4 regions of the Clostridium kluyveri DSM 555 genome follow, and region 4 is predicted to be linked to each of the others. Evidence: riboswitches for the same ligand, from Rfam matches in the RefSeq annotation. Region 4 holds a riboswitch; each other region holds the start of a gene.

What was found. A riboswitch is a leader RNA that binds a small molecule or an ion and turns the genes downstream of it on or off. The one in region 4 is predicted to bind S-adenosylmethionine.
Region 1: it holds a riboswitch for S-adenosylmethionine, as region 4 does, so the genes downstream of both, CKL_RS16215 (YbaK/EbsC family protein) here and metA (homoserine O-acetyltransferase MetA) in region 4, are expected to answer to the same signal.
Region 2: it holds a riboswitch for S-adenosylmethionine, as region 4 does, so the genes downstream of both, thiS (sulfur carrier protein ThiS) here and metA (homoserine O-acetyltransferase MetA) in region 4, are expected to answer to the same signal.
Region 3: it holds a riboswitch for S-adenosylmethionine, as region 4 does, so the genes downstream of both, CKL_RS19695 (YezD family protein) here and metA (homoserine O-acetyltransferase MetA) in region 4, are expected to answer to the same signal.

What each region holds. Positions count from the first base shown of each region.
Region 1 is NC_009706.1:3,379,730-3,385,635, forward strand. It holds gene CKL_RS16200 (DEAD/DEAH box helicase) at 1-1,364, shown strand, start outside; gene CKL_RS16205 (glycoside hydrolase family 57 protein) at 1,484-3,070, opposite strand; gene CKL_RS16210 (DUF4912 domain-containing protein) at 3,182-3,634, opposite strand; gene CKL_RS16215 (YbaK/EbsC family protein) at 3,771-4,247, opposite strand; SAM riboswitch class I at 4,357-4,453, opposite strand; gene greA (transcription elongation factor GreA) at 4,597-5,061, opposite strand; gene CKL_RS16225 (undecaprenyl diphosphate synthase family protein) at 5,483-5,906, shown strand, end outside.
Region 2 is NC_009706.1:1,916,056-1,921,961, reverse strand. It holds gene CKL_RS08890 (O-acetylhomoserine aminocarboxypropyltransferase/cysteine synthase family protein) at 1-1,024, opposite strand, end outside; gene CKL_RS08885 (sulfurtransferase TusA family protein) at 1,098-3,413, opposite strand; gene CKL_RS08880 (M67 family metallopeptidase) at 3,456-3,866, opposite strand; gene CKL_RS08875 (HesA/MoeB/ThiF family protein) at 3,871-4,701, opposite strand; gene thiS (sulfur carrier protein ThiS) at 4,691-4,906, opposite strand; SAM riboswitch class I at 5,173-5,277, opposite strand; gene CKL_RS08865 (ROK family protein) at 5,404-5,906, shown strand, end outside.
Region 3 is NC_009706.1:822,546-828,451, forward strand. It holds gene CKL_RS04050 (nitrogenase component 1) at 1-775, shown strand, start outside; gene CKL_RS04055 (nitrogenase component 1) at 775-2,103, shown strand; SAM riboswitch class I at 2,235-2,342, shown strand; gene CKL_RS19695 (YezD family protein) at 2,469-2,627, shown strand; gene sufC (Fe-S cluster assembly ATPase SufC) at 2,794-3,540, shown strand; gene sufB (Fe-S cluster assembly protein SufB) at 3,570-4,976, shown strand; gene sufD (Fe-S cluster assembly protein SufD) at 4,993-5,906, shown strand, end outside.
Region 4 is NC_009706.1:1,709,602-1,715,507, forward strand. It holds gene CKL_RS08005 (YhgE/Pip domain-containing protein) at 1-462, shown strand, start outside; gene CKL_RS08010 (YhgE/Pip domain-containing protein) at 483-2,648, shown strand; SAM riboswitch class I at 2,727-2,832, shown strand; gene metA (homoserine O-acetyltransferase MetA) at 2,977-3,891, shown strand; gene CKL_RS08020 (trans-sulfuration enzyme family protein) at 3,974-5,155, opposite strand; gene metK (methionine adenosyltransferase) at 5,255-5,906, opposite strand, start outside.

The DNA.
Region 1 (5,906 bases), 1.7 Mb from region 4:
AACATATTTCTGCCCTTATACTCACTCCTACAAGAGAACTAGCTATTCAAGTCAATGATGAATTATCTAGAATCGCTAAATTTATGAAAATATTATTACTCCCTATATACGGTGGTCAACCCATAGAAAGACAAATAAAATCCTTAAAAAGAGGTATAAACATAGTAGTAGGTACCCCTGGAAGAATACTAGATCACCTTCACAGAAAAACCCTTGATTTAAGTAACATAGAATTTTTAACAATAGATGAAGCAGATGAAATGCTGGATATGGGATTTATAGAAGATATAGAAGAAATAATAAAAGCCTCAAACCCAAACAGACAGACTCTACTCTTTTCCGCCACTATGCCAGATCAAGTTAAAAGATTAGCTTCCAAGTATATGAGTTCAAATACAAAATATATAACAATAGCTAAAAATACACTAACTGTAGAGAAAACAAAACAATATTACTATGAAATAAAACACAAGGACAGATTTGAATCTTTGTGTAGAATTTTAGACGTAGATGAACCTTCAAGTGCTATAATATTTTGTAAAACCAAACGTGGTGTGGATGAATTAGTGGAAAGTATGCAGGCCAGAGGATATAACGTAGAAGGCATGCACGGCGACATGGGGCAAAATCAGAGACTAAATACTCTCAGAAAATTCAAAGAAGGTTCTTTGGACTTTTTAGTAGCTACAGATGTGGCTGCAAGAGGTATAGATGTAGAAAATGTTTCCCATGTTATAAATTACGATCTTCCACAAGATACGGAATCCTATGTACATAGAATAGGTAGAACAGGAAGAGCCAATAAAGAAGGTATTGCTTATTCTCTGGTAACCCCTAGAGAGTATATATTATTAAAGCAGATAGAAAAGTTCACTAAAAGTAAAATAAAAAGAAAAGACATACCTACTATAGATGAAATATTTGAAGCCAAATATAAAAACATAGAAGAAAAAATCAAAAAAGTTATATCAGAAAACAATTATAAAAACTTTATTCCTATAGCTACAGAACTAGATGAAGAGTATAACCTGGTAGATGTAGCGGCCTCTCTCATGAAAATAATTTTTGACAAGGAGTTAAGTTTTGATTATAAAGAAAATTCCATAGGTATAGAAGATAATAATGTAAGATTATTCTTCTCCATAGGAAGAATGGATAATATAACTCCGAGAAAATTGATAAAATTTATAAATGAAACTTCTTCAGTAGAAGCATATGAAATAGGTGATATAGATATATTAAACAAATTTACTTTTATAAATGTTCCTGAAAGGGTGGCATCTATTATATTAAAGAAATCCAATGGTAAAAAACTTCAAAGCAGAAGAGTTTCTGTAGAACTTGCAAAAAGCAAGAAAAATTAATATATATGCATAATTCGCCTACTTTTAGGGACATAATAGTGCCTTTAAGTATATAAAGTAATTAACTAAGCCCTATGTACCAAAATTTAATTTTAAAGGTTTTAGGGCTTTTGTAATGCTTATTTGGATTCCTGGTAAATTTTATAATCAATACTTTCAAAAATGTTGTCTAATGCTTCTAACTGTGACAAATACTTTAAATCAATTGCATTTTTAGTTATACTATCATAAAGCTTATTGAATCTATCTACATGATTATTTATTCTTTTAACGGCATATTCTACAGCAGTATTATTTTTTATAATAAAAGGCCAATCTGAGGATTCTGCAAGCATTAATTCACGAGCTGCCTGATTCAAAGCCCTCCTTTGTAAGTCTGTAGAATTTGTATAGGTATTAGAAAGTCTCACCATCTGTTCCCCGCATTTATGTATTTCTCTATATATCCACTGATTATGTGGATTTATCCACACGGAAAAGTCTCCATTTTCTCCCCAACTAGAAGGACAGGGACTTGAACATTGAACTATAGGATATTTTTTTAAATAGTCCATGGGAGAAATTAATTTGTAATTACAATTATTTTGCATGGTTTTTCTTATGAATTCATCTATAAAATCAGGTCCTTCAAACCACCAATGTCCAAATAGTTCTGTATCATAAGGACATACTATTATAGGAGGCTGATCCATATGTTCACTAAGTTTATCGATTTGTTCCACCCTGCATTTAAAAAAATGTTCTCCATGCTCTTTTATCTTTTCTAAAGCTCTTTTCCTATTGTAATATTCCTTGTTATCTGTATTACCAGTTATTCTGTAGTATTTTATTCCAGTGTCAATTCTAATCTTATTCTCATTTATATAAGGTTCTATATACTCTAAAGGGAGTTCATATCCTATATCCCTATAAAATTCCCTATAATTAAAATCTCCGGGATAACCCATAAAGTCACTCCACACCTGATAAGATGATTCCACATCCCTTCCAAATACAGAAATTCCATTTGGAAGGGCAATAGGTGCATAAACGCCATATCTGGACTTAGGAGAGGCATTTACAAGTGCTTTATTCTCTGCTATAAAATATTTAATTCCAAATTCCTTAAGTACATAATCCAATGAATAGGTATAGGCGCATTCAGGAAGCCATATTCCATCTGGAACATGACCCATGTGCTCCAGATAACATTGAACCCCCACCCCTATTTGTGCCTTAACCGATTCTGGATTTATGGCAAGCAAAGGTAAAAGTCCATGGGTAGCAGAGCTGGCTAACACTTCTAAGTACCCCAGTCTATGAAACTTTCTAAAGGCATTCATTATATTGTAATCATAATTTTTGTAAACACCTAATATTTTACAAAATCTTTCATTATAAAACTTGGCAAGTACAGCAAGTTCTTTATTATATTTTGTTCTCTTTATCTCCTTTTCAGAGAGCTCTATAGATTTTTTTAAATACTGTAAATATCTTTTATTTAAATATTCATCTTCTAACATAGTCATTAAAGTAGGTGTTATAGACATAGTTATCTTAAAATCTACATGATCTTTTATAAGCTTATCATATATACTTATAAGTGGTATATAACATTCACTGATACCTTCAAATAACCATCTTTCCTCTAGTGGATCTTTTAAATCTGGATGTCTTATAAAAGGCATATGACTGTGAAGTATAATTGAAATATATCCTTTAGTCATTTTAGCCCTCCTCTAGAAGAAGTTAAACTATATTTATTCTCTAACTCTTCCATATATTTATCTATAAATTTATTGTATCCACCTTCATCCTTGAATATTAATTCTGGATATTTAATTTTTTTTTCCTCTCGTAAAGTTATTAGAAAACTCTTTCTTTAGATTGGATATATCAGTTTGAGAAACATCCAGAAAATAAAGAGAATTATCTAAAGACTTGCTGTTCCTTGGAGTTGTTACTGTATTTGAAACTGCAAATTCAACAAATTTGTTACCTGATATAATTCTGCCCAGCTTTACAAAAAGATCCATATCATCCTTTTCAATATCTATATACCAGCTATCTGCAAAGGGGTCTACCAATATTGTCTTTATATTCTTACCTATTCCATTTTCTACAGAATAAACCTTTATAACTGGTTTTGAGTTTATCCATAGTGCTTCTCCATATCTATCTTCAAATTCTTTTACTGTCATAGATGATACATTATAATAACAAAATATTCTATGAGAATTTTGAACCATAAGCACTAAAGAAGTTTTTTCATCACCTCTCAATGAATTCACTCCCTTCATTAATAATAATTACATTATACCTATAAATTCCAAATATGTCACTTATAAATTAAAATATATGTCCTAAAATTTTATAATTCTTTTAACATTCATATGAAAAAAGCATGTTACAAGCAAATTCCTGGATCTAAGAATCCCTTGCTTCATCTTCACATACATCAATCCATTGTCCATCTACTAGTTCTTTAATTTGTTGTGGATTTATCTTAAGAGCAAATTCCTTTGAGCCAGCTGCAGGATATACATATGGAAAATTCTCTACAGAAATATCTATGTAAACTTTTAAAGATTTCTTTAAGCCAAAAGGACATAGTCCCCCTACAGGGTGACCTGTATTCTCTAAAACTTCATCATGATTTAACATTTTAGCTTTAGTTTTAAAAATCTTTTTAAATTTTTTATTGCTAACTCTTAAATCTCCTCTCATAACTATAAGTATATCTTCATCCTTAATCTTAAAGGCCAAGGTTTTTGCTATATATTTGGGGTCTGTATGTATAGTCTCCGCTGCCTGCTGTACAGTGGCGCCACTGTCTGGAAGCTTAAATACAGGATTCTCCAAATTTCTATTTAAAAAGTAGTTAACGACATTTTCTACACTCATCTTTAATTCCTCCAATTTTATTAAAATTTCTTATTATAAGCTTTAAAAATTAAAATTTTAAAAGCCCCCTGCAGATAAGCTACAAGAGGTTTTACATACTTCTTCATTTTTCTTATCTCTCAGGTAATACCTGCTGGAATTAGCACCTTAAATATTCAGGTTGCCGGACATCATAGGGCCAGTCCCTCCGTCTCTCAAAATAAGAATTTTACTATTTAATTTCATACATGATAACAAAACAACAAATATTTGTCAACATCAATGCTGCTAATTCGCACAAAAAAGGAGCTCTATATAAACTCCCACAACTTATGTAGTAATAAAAATATTCCGCTATTAAATATATTCATTATAATAACTTTTCTACCTCTACGTCATAGTTTCCATCAGGTGATATAACTGTTGCCTTATCTCCCACCTTTAATCTAAAAAGAGCTTTTCCCAAAGGGGATTCTATACTTATCCTCATATTTTTAACATCTGATTCCACAGAACTTACCAGTGTTACTTCTTCAACTTCGTCTACATCATAAAATTTTACTAAAGCAGTCCTATTTATATCAAACACATCTGTTTCCAATGAGCTCTCTATTATTACAGCATTTTTAAGTTGATATTCAAGTTCTTGTATTCTAGTTTCAGTCATAGATTGATCCTCTTTAGCTGCACTGTAATCAGCATTTTCACTAAGGTCTCCCTGTGCCCTAGCAGCTTTTAATGCAGCTTTTATTTCTACTCTTTTCACCGTTTTTAAATACTCTAATTCTTCTTCCAGTTTTTTCTTACCAGCTTCCGTCAAAATTACATCTTGCATAAAACTCACCTACATTCCAAATTTTATAAGTTTCTATTCTATAAATCATGAAACTTCTACAAACTTAAAAACCTTTATACAGTTATTTACTTTACTATTTTATTATAAGATATATAAAAATAAATAACAAGTGAAAGGCAAATAAAGTAGGAATAGTTTAATTCCTGCTTTACCTTACAATTATGGATTATTTTAATATGCTCTTTAAATTTTACTCTGCAGTAGAGATAGGCTTAATTGAAAATTTATCTAAAATAATTTCATTTTATCAACCTACATGCTTATAGTGGGTAACCTATATTGTAGAATAGAATTAAAATTATATCTTTTTAGAATAATCTACTAATGTATTGGCAATAATTTAAAGTATTATTTTAAAGATATACTTTATGCATCTTTAAATAAAAAGGAGGATTAAAAAATGTCAATGCCAGCTCACATAGGCATAATTCCAGATGGAAATAGAAGATGGGCACTGAAAAATGGTATGGCAAAGGAAAATGGTTATAATTTTGGTTTAAAACCTGGTATAGAGTTATTTAAATTATGTGAAAAATTAGGCATAAAAGAATTAACTTATTATGGGTTTACTACAGATAATACGAAACGTCCTGCCCCTCAAACCAAAGCATTTACTAGGGCCTGTATAGAAGCTGTAAAAATTTTATCTAAAGAAAATGCTTCTCTTTTAGTAGTAGGCAATTCAGATTCTCCTATGTTCCCTAAATCACTTCTTCCTTATACAGTCAGAAAAAAGTTTGGAACAGGAGGAATAAAAATTAATTTTTTAGTAAACTATGGTTGGGAATGGGATTTAAGTAGTGTAAAAAATCTTGGAACTACAA
Region 2 (5,906 bases), 210 kb from region 4:
CTAGAAATTTAAAGGCTTTTTCTTTACTTCCAAGCCTGAAAGTTAAAATACCTCCACTTCCATTTGAATAATATTTTTTTATTAAATCATAGTATTTTGAGTTTTCAAGACCCGGATAATTTACATCAGTTATTTTACTATTTTGCATTAAATGTTCAGCTACAGTTAAGGCATTTTTACAATGTTCCTTCATTCTAAGAGAAAGAGTCTCTATTCCCGTAAGATTTAAAAAAGCATTAAAAGGGGATAGGGCAGGACCTATATCTCTTTCTATGGTATCTTTTAACTTAGCTGTAAAGGCCATTTTTCCATATTTTTTAGTATAAGGTCTAAAATTTTCATATTTTAAATCCATATATTTGTTACTGCCGCCATCTACTATAATGCCTCCTATGGAATTGGAAGTACCATTTATATATTTTGATGTAGAGTGAATTACAATATCTGCTCCATATTCCAGAGGTTTTACAAGGTAGGGAGTAGTTATTGTAGAATCTATCATTAAAACTATATTATTTTCTTTGCAAATTTTAGATACAGAGTCTATATCCAAAACATCTAATTTGGGATTTCCTATAGTTTCAGCAAAAACTAACTTAGTATTTTTATTTATAGCTTCTTTTAAAGTTGCTTTATCTATATTTTCTAAAAATCTTACCTTTATACCTAATAATTTTAAATTTCTTATTAATGTATAGGTTCCTCCATATAAACTGCTGGAAGCAATTATTTCATCTCCAGGTTCTACTATGTTCATTATTGAAATATAGATGGCACTCATACCAGAGGCAGCAGAGGTGGCTATTAAACCATTTTCTATACTGGCAATTCTTCTTTCAAAAGAAGTAACTGTGGGATTTGATATTCTTGTATAGGAATATCCCATTTCCTTGCCTTTAAATATATTTTCCAGCTTTTTTGCACTAGTATGGGCATAGGCATTTGATAAATACAAGGGAACATTGGTAGCACCTGTTGCATCTGTTTTTAAATTTCCGTGTATAAGCTTAGTATTGAATTTCATAGTTTCACCTCAATTCATTACAACTGACATAATCAAATATAATTATGTCAGTTGACTGACTGTGAATTTGATATTATTTTTCTACAACTAAAAGATTATAACCTTCATAATTCCTATCTATGGAAACTATCTTATGTCCTTCTTTTTTTATGCTCTCCGGCACATTTTTTATTGGATCACCATCGTCTATATAAAATCCTCTTTTTTGTCCTGGTTTAATTTTGGATAACTCAATTTTAGCTTTTACAAAATTCATAGGACATTTTATTCCTCTAAAATCGATGATTTCATAGTCCTTTTTTTCTTCAGGTTGTTTTCCATCGTCAAATGGTGTATATTTCTGTTCTTCCTTAGGAAGAGTTATTTCCAGCTTCCCATTTAAGGATTCATACATAGACTCAACTTTTTTATATAAATATTCTATTTCAGAAAATTTATCAGATATATTTTCTAAATCTCCAAGTTTGTAATCTATAAGATTTTCAAATAGTTCTTTTATTGAAGATTTAACATAACCTGTGTATATAAAAGCTTTTTCAAATTCTTTGAATATTTCCCTAGGTTTATTTGTATCTATTCCTCTAAGTACCAGAAGGGTTCTCGCAGAAGATACAGCAGAAGAATATAAATCCTGTTGGTTTTCAGATTTTTTATATTTAGCAAGGGAAGATTTAGCATTTGATAAATCAAGTTTAATTACATCCATTACTCCGCTGCTGCATTCTCCAGGACCTCTGTTTTTCAAGGAGAATTTTTCACAGGCTCCAAAATCAAAGAAAATATCTGATTCACTAGTAAATTTTTCTATGTGGCTATATTTTTCTATTAATTCTTTTATATCAGAAGATTTATCAGCTAAAAACTCATAGAAGTCATCATGATTTGAATTAACTTTTAGTTTTGATAGCTCATGAAGAAATTCAGGAACTTTTTTAGCTGGAATATCTCCAAAGGCATCTCCCATTCTGGCACATCCTGAACCGACTTTTCCCCCTAGAGAAACAGAGTACATAGGTATAAGTCCTCCTTCGGTTCTTCTAGCTCTTCCATGAAGTCCTATCTGTCCTTTTTCATGTTGGGCACAGGAGTTAGGACATCCTGATATATATAATCTTGGAAGAGAGGATTTTATTTCTGGAGAAGTATTTTTAAACTCTTCTTTTATGGCAGTTAAGAGATTTTGTGAAAGACAAAGGCCTAACTGACATGTGGAAGCTCCAACACAGGTGAGAGAATTATCTATATTATAAATAGAAGTAAAATCTTTAATTATATCGATTAATTTTTCAGCATCATTTTCTTTGAGATCTCTTATAAAAAATCCCTGAGTATTTGTAACCCTGATTGAGGTTTCATAATTTAAGTTTTTAACAAAGCCAAGTATAGCATCTAAATTATCTGTACTTAAATGACCGCTTTGTGGATGTATATAGACAGAATAATATCCTGACTGTTTTTGAGGAAATAATATATTTTTTAATTCTTCAGATACAGCTGCTTCTTTTACTATATCTGCCGAGGTGCTTAATATAAACTCATTTTCATCTACATCTACATCTAGATTTACAGATGACTTTAATTTATCTACTTCTTCGTTAAATAATTGGATGAATTTTTCCTGTCCAAGTCTTTTAACTATAAATCTTATTCTAGCTTTGTTTTTATTGGTTCTGTCTCCTTTCTTTTCAAAGAGATTTTTCATGGCCTGTATATAGTAGAGAATATCCTTTGCTTCTATAAAATCCCCTAATTTCAGGGATACTGAGGGGCTTCCTCCAAATCCACCGCCTCCATACAATTCAAATCCTTTTTTATTATTCAATATTTTAGCTATAAATCCAAGATCCGATACTGTAGCATTTGCGGTGTCTTCATTACTATTTGAGAAAGCTATTTTGTATTTTCTAGGAAGATTCATTGTAGTTGGATCTTTTATTAAATAATTAGTAGCAGCTTTTACATAAGGAGTTACGTCAAATACATCATCTAATGAAACACCGGAAAGAGGGGAACATGCTATATTTCTTACAGTATTTCCTCCAGTACCTTTTGTAATAATTCCCACTTCTATAAGGGATTTCATTATAGGGTATACACTTTCTAAATTGATACTTTGAAATTGAATATCCTGTCTTGAAGTAAATCTGATTTTACCCTGGGAATATTTTGCACCAAGTTCACCTATGCACTTAAATTGTTCTAAGCTTATAACACCACCGGGTATTCTTGTTCTTACCATATAGGTTTCCTTTTCTCTTTGTTCATATACTCCCATGGAAACTCTAAAAGCCTTGAATCTCAAAGGGTCTATTGTAGCTAGTTTATATTGTTCTGATTTATCTTTAATGTCTTCTATAGATTTATAGTTTTCTTCATTTATAGCTATCATATAAATATCACTCCCACTAATTTACTTTTTGAAAATGTGAAACTATCTTATAGTATAGTTTAGTTTTTCCACATTTTTGTCCTTATCTATTTTAAATAGATTAAATACGTGCTCAGGTTTTTCAAGTGATAAAATTCCGTATAATATTTTAGTATCGAAAGCGAGTCTTTTATCTTCTTCAGAAGGTCTGGAGGGAGAATAAGGATGTGAATGATAGTTCCCGATGATCTTAAGCCCTGCATTCCTTATAAATCTTAAAGCATTAAACTGTTCTTTGGGATCCATAGAAAAGTGTTCACTGCTTTTATCTATATTTGTTAAAGGATATATTTTTTTTATAAATATATCCTCTCCGGATATGATTCCTGACAAATATCCGCAGCATTCATGAGGAAATTCATTTTTTGCTTGTTCTACAATCTTTTCATATTCTAATTTATCTATATAAATCATATAATCACCCTTTCAACTCTCCTGTTTTTAAGTCGCAGGCTGCTTGTTCATAATCTATAAGATTTTTTATGGTAGGATGTTGTCCACATACTCCACAGTTTTCATTTTTACCTAATTTTATTTTCCTAAATTCCATAGTAAGTGCATTGTAAGTTAAAAGATATCCAGCTAAATTATTTCCAAGATTAAGTAAATATTTAATTGCTTCTGTTGCCTGAAGAGTACCTATTATCCCTCCCATAACACCGAGTACTCCTGCTTCTCTGCAGGTAGGTACTACTCCGGCAGGTGGTGGTGATTGAAAGATACATCTATAGCAAGGTGTACCATTGTTTGGTATATATGTGGTGAGTTGCCCATTAAATCTTATTATTCCCGCATGGGAAAAAGGCTTCTTAGAAAGTACACAAGCATCGTTTATTAAAAATTTAGCTGGAAAATTGTCGGTACCATCTATAATAAAATCGTAGTTTTGATCTTTTATAATGTCTAAAATATTACGAGAATCTACCAATTCATTATAGGTAATTACATTTACATCAGGATTTAAACGATTTACAGTTTCCTTTCCAGACTGAACTTTAGATTTTCCCACATCTCCAGTTTCATGTATTATCTGTCTTTGAAGATTGGAAAGGTCCACATTGTCTCCGTCTACAAGCCCCAGGGTTCCTATTCCTGCAGCTGCAAGGTACATAGCCGCAGGTGCTCCAAGGCCTCCAGTTCCAATTATGAGTATTTTGGAATTAAGAAGCTTTTCTTGACCCTCTACTCCAACTTCTGATAGTATTATATGCCTTGAATATCTTTCTATTTGTTCTTCACTATAATCCAAAAGTCCCACCACCCATAAAATACAAGAAATCTATTTTGTCATTTTCTTTTAGTACAGTAGTCGAAAAGTTAGCTCTGTCTATAAATTCATCATTTAATTGCACGGAAACCATATCTGGCATTTCCACATTTTCAATTTTTAAAAGTTCTGTTACTGTTAATCCATCCTTTATTTCTTTAGGATCTCCATTTATTTTTATGTTCATAACGTCCTCCTTGTTATTTTGATATTAAATAGCATAAGAAAATTTACACTATTTAATGTTTTAACCGTTTTGGTAAAAAGAAAATATAAACTTATCCAAAAGCTGTAATTTAGTTAACACCCTCAGCTTTTTCAAAGTGGTAAACAAGCGCTATTGCCCTCTAGATAGGTTATTTACATGAGCAAACTTCCCCCGAACTGTAAAAACTTGATAACTAAAATAAAAACCTCCTTGCCATGAGTTACAAGAAAGTCTTTCATTCAAGTTTCTCATCTGTCAAGCAAATACATGCCTGCTGGAATTAGCACCATTGAAAACAATAAGGTTGCCGGGTATCACAGGGCCAGTCCCTCTACCTCTCTTGATAAGAATTTAATATTTAATTATTTAAATACTAACATACTAACATACTTAAATTAATCCTGTCAATAATATATTTTTCATTGTTATGCTATTGACATAGCCCTAGGTTTCAGTTTATTATAGGGGTAAGTTTTTTGTATTTGATTTTTAAAGGTATGATAATTATGGTGGACAATTATAGATTATTTAAAGATTTAAACCCGGATGAAAAAAACATATTTAATTTAATTCAAAAAGATGGAGCCATGACTAAGAATGAAATCCTGCTTAGAACAGGAACGAAATTGACTTCATTAAATCGTATTATGAGTCCTCTTGAAAAAAAGCGAATTATAGTACAAAAGTGTATAGGAGAATCCACAGGAGGTAGAAAACCTATACTATATGATATAAACCTGTGCAGATTTTATATTATAGGTATAGATATATCTAAAACTCATGTACAAGTTTCCATAGTAAATTTAAGAATGGAAATTTTCTACAAGAAGAGTTTTTATGTTAATTCTTCCAATTCATATAATGAAGTTGTGGAAAAAATTGTAAGAATTATAAGTGATGCTTACATAGAATTAAGTTTGGAGCTTATTGATCTTATTGGAGTAGGACTTGGAATTGAAACAGATGTCTGGAATGATGT
Region 3 (5,906 bases), 890 kb from region 4:
TTATATTGTACCATTTTCTACTATAGCACAGCTTGAAAAAATATCTGAAGCTGCAGCTACAGTACAAATATGTCCTACACTTGGCACATATTTAGCAGCAGGATTAGAGCAAGAGTATGGAGTGCCAGAAGTAAAAGCACCGCCTGCTTATGGACTTAAGGGTACAGATCTTTGGTTTAGAGAACTTGGCAGAGTAACGGGAAAAGAAAAGGAAGTTGAAGAATTGATAAAATCTGAAAGAGAAAGAATTGCCCCTAAACTTAAGGAGTTGAGAAGTAAATTGAAGGGGAAAAGAGTATATATTACTGCAGGTGCAGCTCATGGACATAGTTTAATAGCACTTTTAAAGGAGCTCCATATGGAAGTGGCAGGTGCAGCAATATTTCATCATGATCCTTGCTGTGATAATAAAGATCCTAGAAGTGAAAGTCTTCCTCATGTAGTGAAGAATTATGGAGATGTTAAGAATTTCAACGTATGCAATAAACAACCTTTTGAGTTAGTGAATGTACTAAACAGACTAAAACCTGATTTGTTTATAGCACGTCATGGGGGTATGGCTGCCTGGGGACCAAAGCTTGGCATACCCACATTTTTAATGGGAGATGAGCAATTTGGATTAGGATATCAAGGATTGCTTAATTATGGTGATAAAATCATAGGTGTACTTTTAACTAAAGAGTTCGTAACTAATATTGCAGCACATTCCAAGTTGCCATATACTGATTGGTGGCTTAAACAGGATCCTTATACTTTTCTGGGAGGTGATATTTGATGGATGAAATAATAGAGCAGCCTAGACATTATTGTGCATTAGGTGCACAACAATCAGTACTAGCTATAAAAGGAGCTATTCCTATACTTCATTCAGGGCCAGGTTGTGGGATTAAACTTTTTGATGGTCTTAGTGTTGATTCAGGATATCAAGGAGTAGGTTATTCTGGTGGAAGTTCTGTGCCTTGTACAAATACTACGGAAAGAGAAGTTGTGTTTGGGGGAGAGCAGAGATTAAAGCAAGTAATAGATGGAACTCTTAAGGTCTTAAAAGGGGATTTGTTTGTAGTTTTAACAGGATGTACTTCTGATATAATAGGAGATGATGTAGGGCAAGTAGTAAGTGAATATAAAGATAAAGGCATACCTATAGTTTATGCAGAGACAGCAGGTTTTAAAGGAAGTAACTTTAAGGGTCATGAGTTAGTTATTGAAGCCATTATAAATCAGTTTGTAGGTGAAAAACCAGTAAAAAAAGAAATGGGATTAGTAAATGTGTGGTCTGTACTTCCCTATCAGGATACATTTTGGTGTGGAAATTTAAGCGAGGTAAAGAAATTACTTGAAGGAATAGGGCTAAAAGTGAATATACTTTTTGGTACAGAGTCCGGCGGCGTCAGTGAGTGGGAAACAATACCACAAGCACAGTTTAATTTAGTTTTATCACCTTGGGTGGGTTTAAATACTGCTAAATTATTAGAGAAAAAGTATGGTACTCCTTATTTGCATTATCCAATTTTGCCTATAGGTGCAAAGGAAACTAGTAAATTTTTAAGAACTGTGGGGGATTTTGCTAAGCTTGATAAAGAAAAGGCGGAAGCTTTTATAAATGAGGAAGAAGAGAGATTTTACTATTATATTGATAGATCAATAGACTTTTTTATAGAATTCAGATATAGTGTGGCAGATAGATTTTCTAATATAACAGATTCTTTTTATGCCCTTGGAATTAGTAAATTTTTAACCAATGAATTAGGTATTGTTCCAGGAGAACAATATATTACAGATGATACTCCTGAGCAATATAGAAAAAGCATAGAGCATGAATTTGAACATCTCTCAAATAGCACTTCTGCTAAAGTAATATTTGAAGTAGATGGAGGAAAAATACATCAAAGGTTGAGAAAATATGAATATGGCAATCATACTCCTCTGATTTTAGGGAGTTCATGGGATAGAGATATAGTGTCAGAATTAAATGGATTTGGAATAAATATATCTCTGCCAGTGAAGCATAGGTTAGTGCTAAATAGAACTTATGTGGGATATAACGGAGGATTAACTTTGACGGAGGATATATACAGTAATATACTGGAGACTTATAAATAGTGGTATATAAAATTTATGTAGCACAAATCTGATTTATTTACTAAAAAATTATTTCAATTTTATTGACATCGTAAAGTTTAATATAATATAATGAAACTTATATAGGTAATAATTCAAAAATTTAATGAATATCCTTATCAAGAGAAACTTAGGGAATGGCCCGATGAAGTTTCAGCAACCACATTTTAATTTTATGTAAGGTGCTAAGTCCATCAGAACATAGTTCTGGAAGATGAGGTAAAGAAAAAACCTTTAAGGTCGATTCTTTTATATCTTAATCATGATATACAACCCTCTTCTTGTTTGGAAGAGGGTTTTTGATTTTTATATTAATAAGATTGTATAAAAGGGGGTACAATATAAAAATGGAGAAAAAAATTGAAAGGAAAAATCAGATTTCGGAAGAATATATAAGAAAAATAATTGAGTCATTGAAAAATATAAGCTATGGATCAATAACTTTGGTAATTCAAGATGGGATAGTGATTCAAGTGGAAACTAAAGAAAAAATAAGACTTAAATAAAAGGGTATTTGTTGATTATCGTCTAAATAAAGAGTAAAATATAATCAGAAACAATGTTGAGCATTTAGGTCGGGTATTACCCTGTTTAATTGCCGGAGTAACTTTGTGGCTGATTTTTTTTATATTTAAATATGAGTCAAATACTCGGATTTAAAGGAGAGATAAAATGTCAAATAAATTATTAGAAATAAACAATTTAAAAGTAAAGGTTGAAGATAAAGAGATATTAAAGGGAGTAAACTTAGAAGTTGGTAAAGGTAAAGTTCATGCCATAATGGGGCCAAATGGTGCGGGAAAATCTACACTTGTAAATACTATTATGGGCCATCCTAAATATAATATGACAGCAGGAGATATAATATTTGAAGGAAAGTCTATCAGTGACTTAAAAGTAAATGAAAGGGCAAGGTGTGGAATCTTTATGTCTTTTCAATATCCACAGGAGATACCAGGTATAACTGTGGAAAATTTCTTAAGAAGCGCAAAAATCTCAGTTTCTAAAAAGAAAATAGGCATTTTGGCATTTAGAAAAATTTTGAAGGAAAAATTAGAACTTTTAAGAATAGATGAAAGTTATACTAGAAGATATTTAAATGTAGGATTTTCTGGTGGAGAAAAGAAAAAAAATGAAATACTTCAGATGGCGGTACTTGAACCAAAACTCGCTATGCTAGACGAAACGGATTCGGGACTTGATATAGATGCAGTGAAAATAGTATCAGAAGGAGTAAGCAAGCTTATAACAAATGAGAATTCTATACTTATAATTACCCATCATAATAGTATTTTAGAGTATTTAAAACCAGATTATGTCCATATACTTGTAGATGGAAAAATAGTTGAGACTGGGAATGCATCTTTAGCTGAAGAAATAGAGAAAAGCGGATATGATAAATTTAAGTCTTTGGTATAGTTTACTGCTTAATAAGAGAGGTGATCCTGTTGAAAAAAAATAAGACTTATATAAAAGATATAATAAGAAGTATTTATGATGTAAAGAACAAAGATAAATCTGTTTATAAAACGGATAGAGGGCTTACAAAGGAGATAATAGAGGAAATATCTCATGAAAAAAATGATCCAGCTTGGATGAGGGAATTTAGGCTTAAGGCTTTGGAGATATATGATAATATGTCAATGCCATCTTGGGGACCTGATTTAACAGATCTAAATATGGATAATATAGTTGCCTATGTAAGACCAGATACTGACATAAAACATAATTGGAGAGATGTTCCTAAGGATATAAAAAATACTTTTGATTTGCTGGGTATACCTAAAGCAGAGCAAAAATCACTAGCAGGAGTGGGTGCTCAATATGATTCTGAAGTTGTTTACCATAATGTAAGTGAGGATTTGAAAAAACAAGGTGTACTATATATGGATATGGAAACAGCCATAAGAGATTATGAAGAATTGGTCAGACCTCATTTTATGAAACTTGTACCTCCAACGGATCATAAATTTGCTGCACTTCATGGAGCGGTCTGGTCTGGTGGATCTTTTGTATATGTTCCACAGGGAGTGCAGGTTGATATTCCGATTCAATCTTATTTTAGGTTAAATGCCCCAGGAGCGGGACAATTTGAACATACCCTTATAATAGTTGAAAAAGGAGCGAAAATTCATTATATAGAGGGCTGCTCTGCACCTAAATATTATGTGAATAATCTACATGCAGGTTGTGTAGAAGTTTATATAAGAGAAGGAGCTTCATTAAAGTATAGTACCATAGAGAATTGGTCCAGAAATATGTATAATTTAAATACAAAAAGGGCAATAGTAGATAAAAATGGTCATATAGAATGGGTAACAGGCTCCTTTGGCTCTAAAGTGTCAATGCTGTATCCTATGAGTATATTAAAAGGCGAAGGGGCAAAATGTGACTTTACAGGGATAACTTTTGCAGGTGCTAATCAGTATTTAGATACAGGTTCAAAGGTAGTTCATGCAGCGCCAAATACTACATCTACTGTAAATTCAAAGTCCATATCTAAAGATGGAGGTGTTGCTATTTATAGAGGACTTTTAAGTTCTACAAAAAATGCAGTTAACTCAAAATCAAGTGTATCTTGTGAATCACTCATGTTGGATAGTAAGTCCAGATCAGATACCATACCTGTTATAAATGTATCCAATAATAATGTAGACATAGGACATGAAGCTAAAATAGGAAGAATAAGTGAGGATGCTATTTTTTATCTTATGAGTAGAGGACTCACAGAGGAAGAAGCAAAGGGTATGATAGTCACAGGTTTTGTAGAACCTATAGCGAAAGAACTTCCACTTGAGTATGCTGTAGAGATGAATAATTTGATTAAGGTAGAGTTAAAGGGAACTATAGGATAAGGAGGTATGTAGTAGGATGTTCAATGAAAACAAAGACAAAGAAGTTATATTTCAGGATAAAAGGGACTTTAAGCTGAATTTAGCCTATGTTCCCACATGGAAATATCTTGGACTAAATAATTTCCACATTAAAAATTGTAGACTTTCCAAAATAAACCCTTATAATAAGGATTATATAAATTATAAAATTGAAGATTTTAAAGATGATGTTATAATGCCTATGAATAAAGGAATAAAAAATGAATATTTTCATGATTATCCCAGTTTTAAAAAAGCAGCTTTATTATGTGGAGATTTTGTAAACTTGGGAGAAGAGATGTTTAATTCAGGGGTATTTATAAAAGTTCCCCAAAATAGGATTCTGCATTCAAATGTGAGGCTTGATTTTAATTTGGATAAAGATAATAATATGGTCATAGATCATAATATAATCGTAGCGGAACCAAATAGTAAGGTTACTTTTATAGTAGATTATCATACAGATAATGAAGAAATAAGTGCCTTTCATAATGGACTGACTAAAATAATTGCAAAAGATGGGGCAGAGGTGAATGTTATAAAAGTTCAAAGGATGAATAATAAATCCTTTCATTTCGATTGGAATATGGCGCTTTTAAAGAAAAGCGCAAAAATAAATTGGATAACCATAGAAATTGGAAGTAGTATAAATGTTACAAATTATAATTCCGATTTACTAGGAGAACATAGTGAGGTTAATATTTATTCAGCTTATATGGTGGATGGAGATAGAAAACAGGATATTTATTATACTAACAATCATTTTGGTGAAAAGAGTGTCAGTAATATGTGGATAGAAGGAGTTCTAAAGGATAGAGCAAAGAAGACATTTAAAGGTAATATAGATTTTAAAAAAGGATGTCATGAATCCAAGGGATCACAGATAGAAGAAGTACTTCTTTTAAATTCTGA
Region 4 (5,906 bases):
GCTTTAGGTGCAATACAAGGTATTATAGTTACACTGGGAGACAAATTTTTATTACAGGTCCAAATGGTAAATGTTTTTCTCATGATAATGGTTGCACTTGTTTCAGCCATTACATTTACAGTAATAGTATATACATTGGTATCTATACTAGGTAACTTCGGGAGAGCTATTTCTATTATTTTTCTCATAGTACAGATAGCAGGAAGCGGTGCCACTTATCCTATACAGCTTCAATTATTGATCTTTAGAATACTACAGCCTCTATTTCCATTTACTTATTCTGTTAGTGGTTTTAGAGAGGCTGTTGCAGGTCCCCTTATATCAACTGTAGTTTTAGATTTTGTAGTATTAATTTTAATTTCAATATTTTTTATATTAATTGGCTTATTCCTTAAAGAGCCACTACATAATAAAATTCATAAATTTCAAGTAAAATTCAAAGATTCAGGTATAGGAGAATAGGTCAGCTTTGGAGGTAGTATATGAAAACCATATTTAAAATTTTAAAAAGAGATTTAATCAATATAATAAAGAATCCCTCAGTATTTATGGTAATTTTAGGATTTTGTATTTTGCCCTCTCTCTATGCATGGATTAACATAAAAGCTTCTTGGAATCCCTATGCTGAAATCAACACCAGAAGACTTCCCATAGCTGTAGTTAACAATGACAGCGGAAGTACCTTCAACAATAAAAATATAAACATAGGCAATGAAGTTGTTAAAGAGTTAAAAAAGAATACAACTCTTGATTGGGTGTTCATAGATGAATGGCAGGGAAATTACGGATTGAATACAGGTAAATATTATGCATTAATTGAAATACCACAGGACTTTTCCAGCAAAATGCTAACCGTAACAACACAAAGTCCTGAAAAGCCTAACATTATATATAGATCTAATGAAAAATTAAACGCTGTAGCCACTAAAATTACAGACTCTGCAAAAACCAACTTAATAAACAAAATAAAAAGTAATTTTATAAAAACAGCCAGCCAGGAGGTTTTTAAGGAATTAAACTCCTTGGGAAAGGATTTAGAAACAGATAAGCCCCAAATTATACAACTAAAGGATACTATTCCTGAAACTGTTTCTAGTATAAATGACATAAAAAAATACATATCAGAAATAAATACTAATTCAGAAGAATTACAAAAATATTTAAACGCACAGAAATCTGATTTTCCTAAGTTGTTACAGCAAATAAATAGTGTTCAAAATATTTTAGCACAAAGCAAATTATTGGTTTTGTCTACCAAACAGACCTTAAATTCAACACAAAATAATTTAAATAATGACATAAATGAAATTCAATCCTTAAATGATCAAATACAGGATCTTCTAACAAATTTAAATAACATAAACAAGATAGATATTGGTTCAAATTTAAATATTACTGTAATAAATCAATTAATTAATCTGGATAACTCCCTCATTAAAAAAATTAACAATACCCTTGAGATTCTGGATTTCATTAATGATTTTCTCCCTAATAAAGGTGCAAGTAAACTTATAGATTCACTTAATACACTAAAAAATTCAGTACAAACTGAAAAAACATATTTAAATAGATTAAAATCTTTAATTAATAGTAATTCCTCTGAAGATAATATTACTTCAGTTATAAATGAACTTTCTAATTTAAGCAACCAAATATCTATGAATGTTGTCTCTCTATCCAACGCTTTTTATCTGGACACTTATCAGTCAATAGACATTGCCACAGACAACTTAACAAATAGTTTAAATAATATAGATTTCATACTGGAATCCACAAAAGTCCTTGTTCCACAATTAAATACTTTGGCCAATTCTGAAATATTAAGCAGTAAGGCTTCAGTTAGCCAGACTAATAATTTAAATAAGAAATTAGAAGATATTCAAAGTAAACTAAATGAATTAAGCTCTAAGATGGAAAATTTAAATGAAGAAAATTTAAATGAAATAATAGATTTTATGGAGAAAAACCCGGATGAACTTTCAAATTTACTCTCATCTCCCATAAATATAAAAAATATTGAGGTTTATAATTCAGGATTATTTGGATATGCAGTAACTCCTTTTTATACCACATTGGCAATATGGGTAGGGGTACTACTATTGTCTTCTATATTATCTTTTCACTGCAAGGATTTTGACGATAACAAAAAACTGACAGTAACACATAAATATTTTGGAAAATTAGCTCTATTTTTAATATTATCTTTCATACAAACTATTATTACTATACTAGGGGATGTTTATTTGCTAAAAGTTTACCCTCAGAGTATGGGGCTTATGATACTGATATCCCTAGCCTGCAGTGTTACATTTACTATTATAATATATACACTGGCATCCATATTGGGCAACATAGGAAAAGCCATTGCGGTAATAATTATGGTTTTTCAAATTGCGGGGGCTGGAGGAATTTATCCTATAGAAACTCTTCCAAAAATATTTAGTACACTTGCGCCTTTTTGGCCTTTCACTTATGCCATAAGAGGATTCAGAGAAGCCATTGGTGGTCCCTTATGGGAAAATGTATATAAAGATCTTATAGCAATAGCTGGTTTTTCCTGTGTATTTTTACTTCTATCACTTCTAAAACGACCCTTGCATAATTTGATAGAAATTTCAGAGCACAAATTTAGAGAATCAGGCCTTTAAATGAAGTACTTTTCATTCAAAATAAGTTATTGACAAAAATAAGCTTTTAGTATAGAATATAGTGTAAAATCAAATTAAATCTTATCAAGAGCGGTGGAGGGACTGGCCCTATGAAACCCGACAACCAACATTTTATTAAAATGTATGGTGTTAATTCCAGCAGATTATTTCTGAGAGATAAGGAAAATAGTTTTAAATTAGTTTATTATAAAAGTTATTTTTCTTACAGAAAAATAACTTTTATTTATTTAACTCCAAAATTGAAATTTGAATAATAAGATTTTTATTTGATTGCCACTAAAACTATTATAATTTAAGGAGGGATTTTATGCCAATAAATATACCTAACAATCTTCCAGCTTCTAAAGTATTAAAGGCTGAAAATATATTTGTTATGAATGAAAATCATGCAGTAAGACAAGATATAAGACCGCTTAATATAATTATATTAAATTTAATGCCCCTTAAAACCGTTACTGAAATACAACTTTTAAGATTGCTAAGTAATTCACCTATACAAGTTGATATATCTTTAATGTATTTAAAGTCTCATAATTCAAAAAATACTCCTGCAGAGTATTTAATTAAATATTATGAAACCTTTGAAGAGATAAAAGACAAAAAATTTGATGGTATGATAATAACAGGTGCACCTGTAGAAAAATTTGAATTTGAAGATGTTGATTATTGGAAAGAATTAACTGAAATTATGGATTGGAGTACCCGAAATGTTTATTCCACTATTTATATATGCTGGGCCTCTCAGGCTGGACTTTACCATCACTTTAAAATTCCAAAATATACTCTGGAACAAAAAATATCCGGTATTTTCTCTCATACTTTAAACGAAGCCAATATTAAACTTTTTAGAGGTTTTGATGATATATTTTATGCACCACATTCTAGGTATACCTTTGTAAAAAGAAAGGATATTGAAAGAGTTCCTGAACTAAAAATAATTTCTGAATCCAAAGAAGCCGGTGTCTATATAGTAGCTACAAAAGGTGGACGTCAGATTTTTATTGCTGGACATCCTGAATATGATACTTTAACATTAAAATCAGAATATGAGAGAGATATAGCACTAAATTTACCTATAGATATACCTCAAAATTATTTTCCAGATGATAATCCAGATAAAACGCCTTTATCAAATTGGAAAAGCCATTCTAACCTGCTATTTTTAAACTGGCTTAATTATTATGTATATCAGGAAACACCTTATGATTTAAATAAACTCTAATAATATCTCATTATAATAAATAGGAGCAAGATTTATATAAAAATTAAATCTGCTCCTATTTATTATAATTATCATTTACCAATTACTGTAATCCGCATTTTTTTAATGCCTGTTTTAAATCTGCTATTATGTCACTGGCACTTTCCAGTCCTATGCTAAATCTAATGTATCCTTCTCTAAACTGCTCTGGATAAAAATTAATTCTCTCATCATTTGGTCCGGTATAGACAATCAAACTTTCGTCATGCCCTAGTGAAACAGCCTGGGTAATCAATTTCAGTGAATTAATAAATTTATTGTGGGTATCTACATCTGCTTTAAGCGCAAAAGCAATTATTCCAGAATACATATTCATCTGTTTCTTGGCAATATTATGCTGTGGATGGCTTTCCAGTCCTGGGTATGCTACAAACTTTACAACTGGATTGGACTCAAGAAATTCGGCAACCTCTAGCGCAGTATCACTATGCTGTTTCATACGCAGCGGAAGAGTTACAACTCCACGCATAATTAGCCATGCATTAAAAGGACTTATTGTCCCTCCAAGATTAACCATGGCCTCACGTTTTATCTTATCTATAAGTTCTTTTTTACCGATTACTGCCCCTCCCATGGCATCTCCATGTCCATTTATATATTTTGTCAAACTATGTATGACAAGATCAGCTCCAAGCTGTAGAGGTCTTTGTAGAAATGGAGATGCAAAAGTGCTGTCAACACTCAATAGCGCTCCAATAGATTTTACAATTTTAGATATTTCTTCAATATCACTTATTTTAGTAGTAGGATTTCCTGGAGTTTCAATATGAATGAGTTTCGTATTTGGCCTTATTGCTTTTTTTATCTCTTCCAAATTAGAAGTATCCACAAAACTTGTTTGTATGCCATATTTATCCGGAAGATATTCATTTAGCAATCTATATACTGCTATATATGAAACATTTGAACAAATCACATGAGATTCTTTATTTAAAAAAGAAAAAAATACTCCAGCCAGTGCAGATACACCGCTTGCAAGCACCACACAGTCCTCTCCCCCTTCAAGGGAAGCTAACTTCTCCTGAAGATAAACTTGATTGGCAGAAGTGTTTCTTGTATATAGTAATTGATCCGCATCACTCCAATTTATAGAAGATGCATCTTCAGGCAGTCTATAGCAATTTGCCATAGTTATAGGACGTCTTATAGCTCCTGTTTCCTTGTCAATTCCATTCCCTACATGAATACATTTTGTTATAAAATCAATATTGTTGTCATCAATCATTTTATACTTTTCCCTCCAATATTTTATGGATGCATAATGCTGCCCGATATCCTCAGCATTATGCAATATTAATAATTATTCCTTTAAAGTACCAATGAATTAAAAACTGCTTACTAATTCTTGGTAATTCTTCTTATAAATATTTTTTATTTCATCAACTTTGTCAAATCTTTCCCATGGAGCATCTATATCAGTTCTTCCAAAATGTCCATATGCAGCAGTATTTTTATATATAGGTCTCCTTAAATTAAGTTCTTTTATAATAGCAGCGGGCCTTAAATCAAATACTTCATTTATAATTTCCACTATTTGATCATCGCTTATTGTTTTACCTGTACCAAAAGTATCTACACTTACAGATACAGGTGAGGCAACACCTATGGCATAAGCTATTTCTATTTCAATTTTATCTGCTATACCTGCTGCCACTAAATTCTTAGCTACCCATCTAGCAGCATATGCTCCTGACCTATCTACCTTTGTAGGATCCTTTCCTGAAAATGCTCCACCGCCATGTCTGCCATATCCTCCATAACTATCAACTATTATTTTTCTTCCTGTAAGTCCGGAATCTGCTTCCGGTCCCCCTTTTACAAATCGTCCCGTAGGATTAATCAAATATTTTGTATGGGAATCTAAAAGCCCACTTGGTATTGCTGCTTTTATAACTTTATCTATTATATCTTTTTCAATTTCATCATAACTTACATTATCTTCATGCTGGGAAGATACAAGTACAGTATCTATTCTA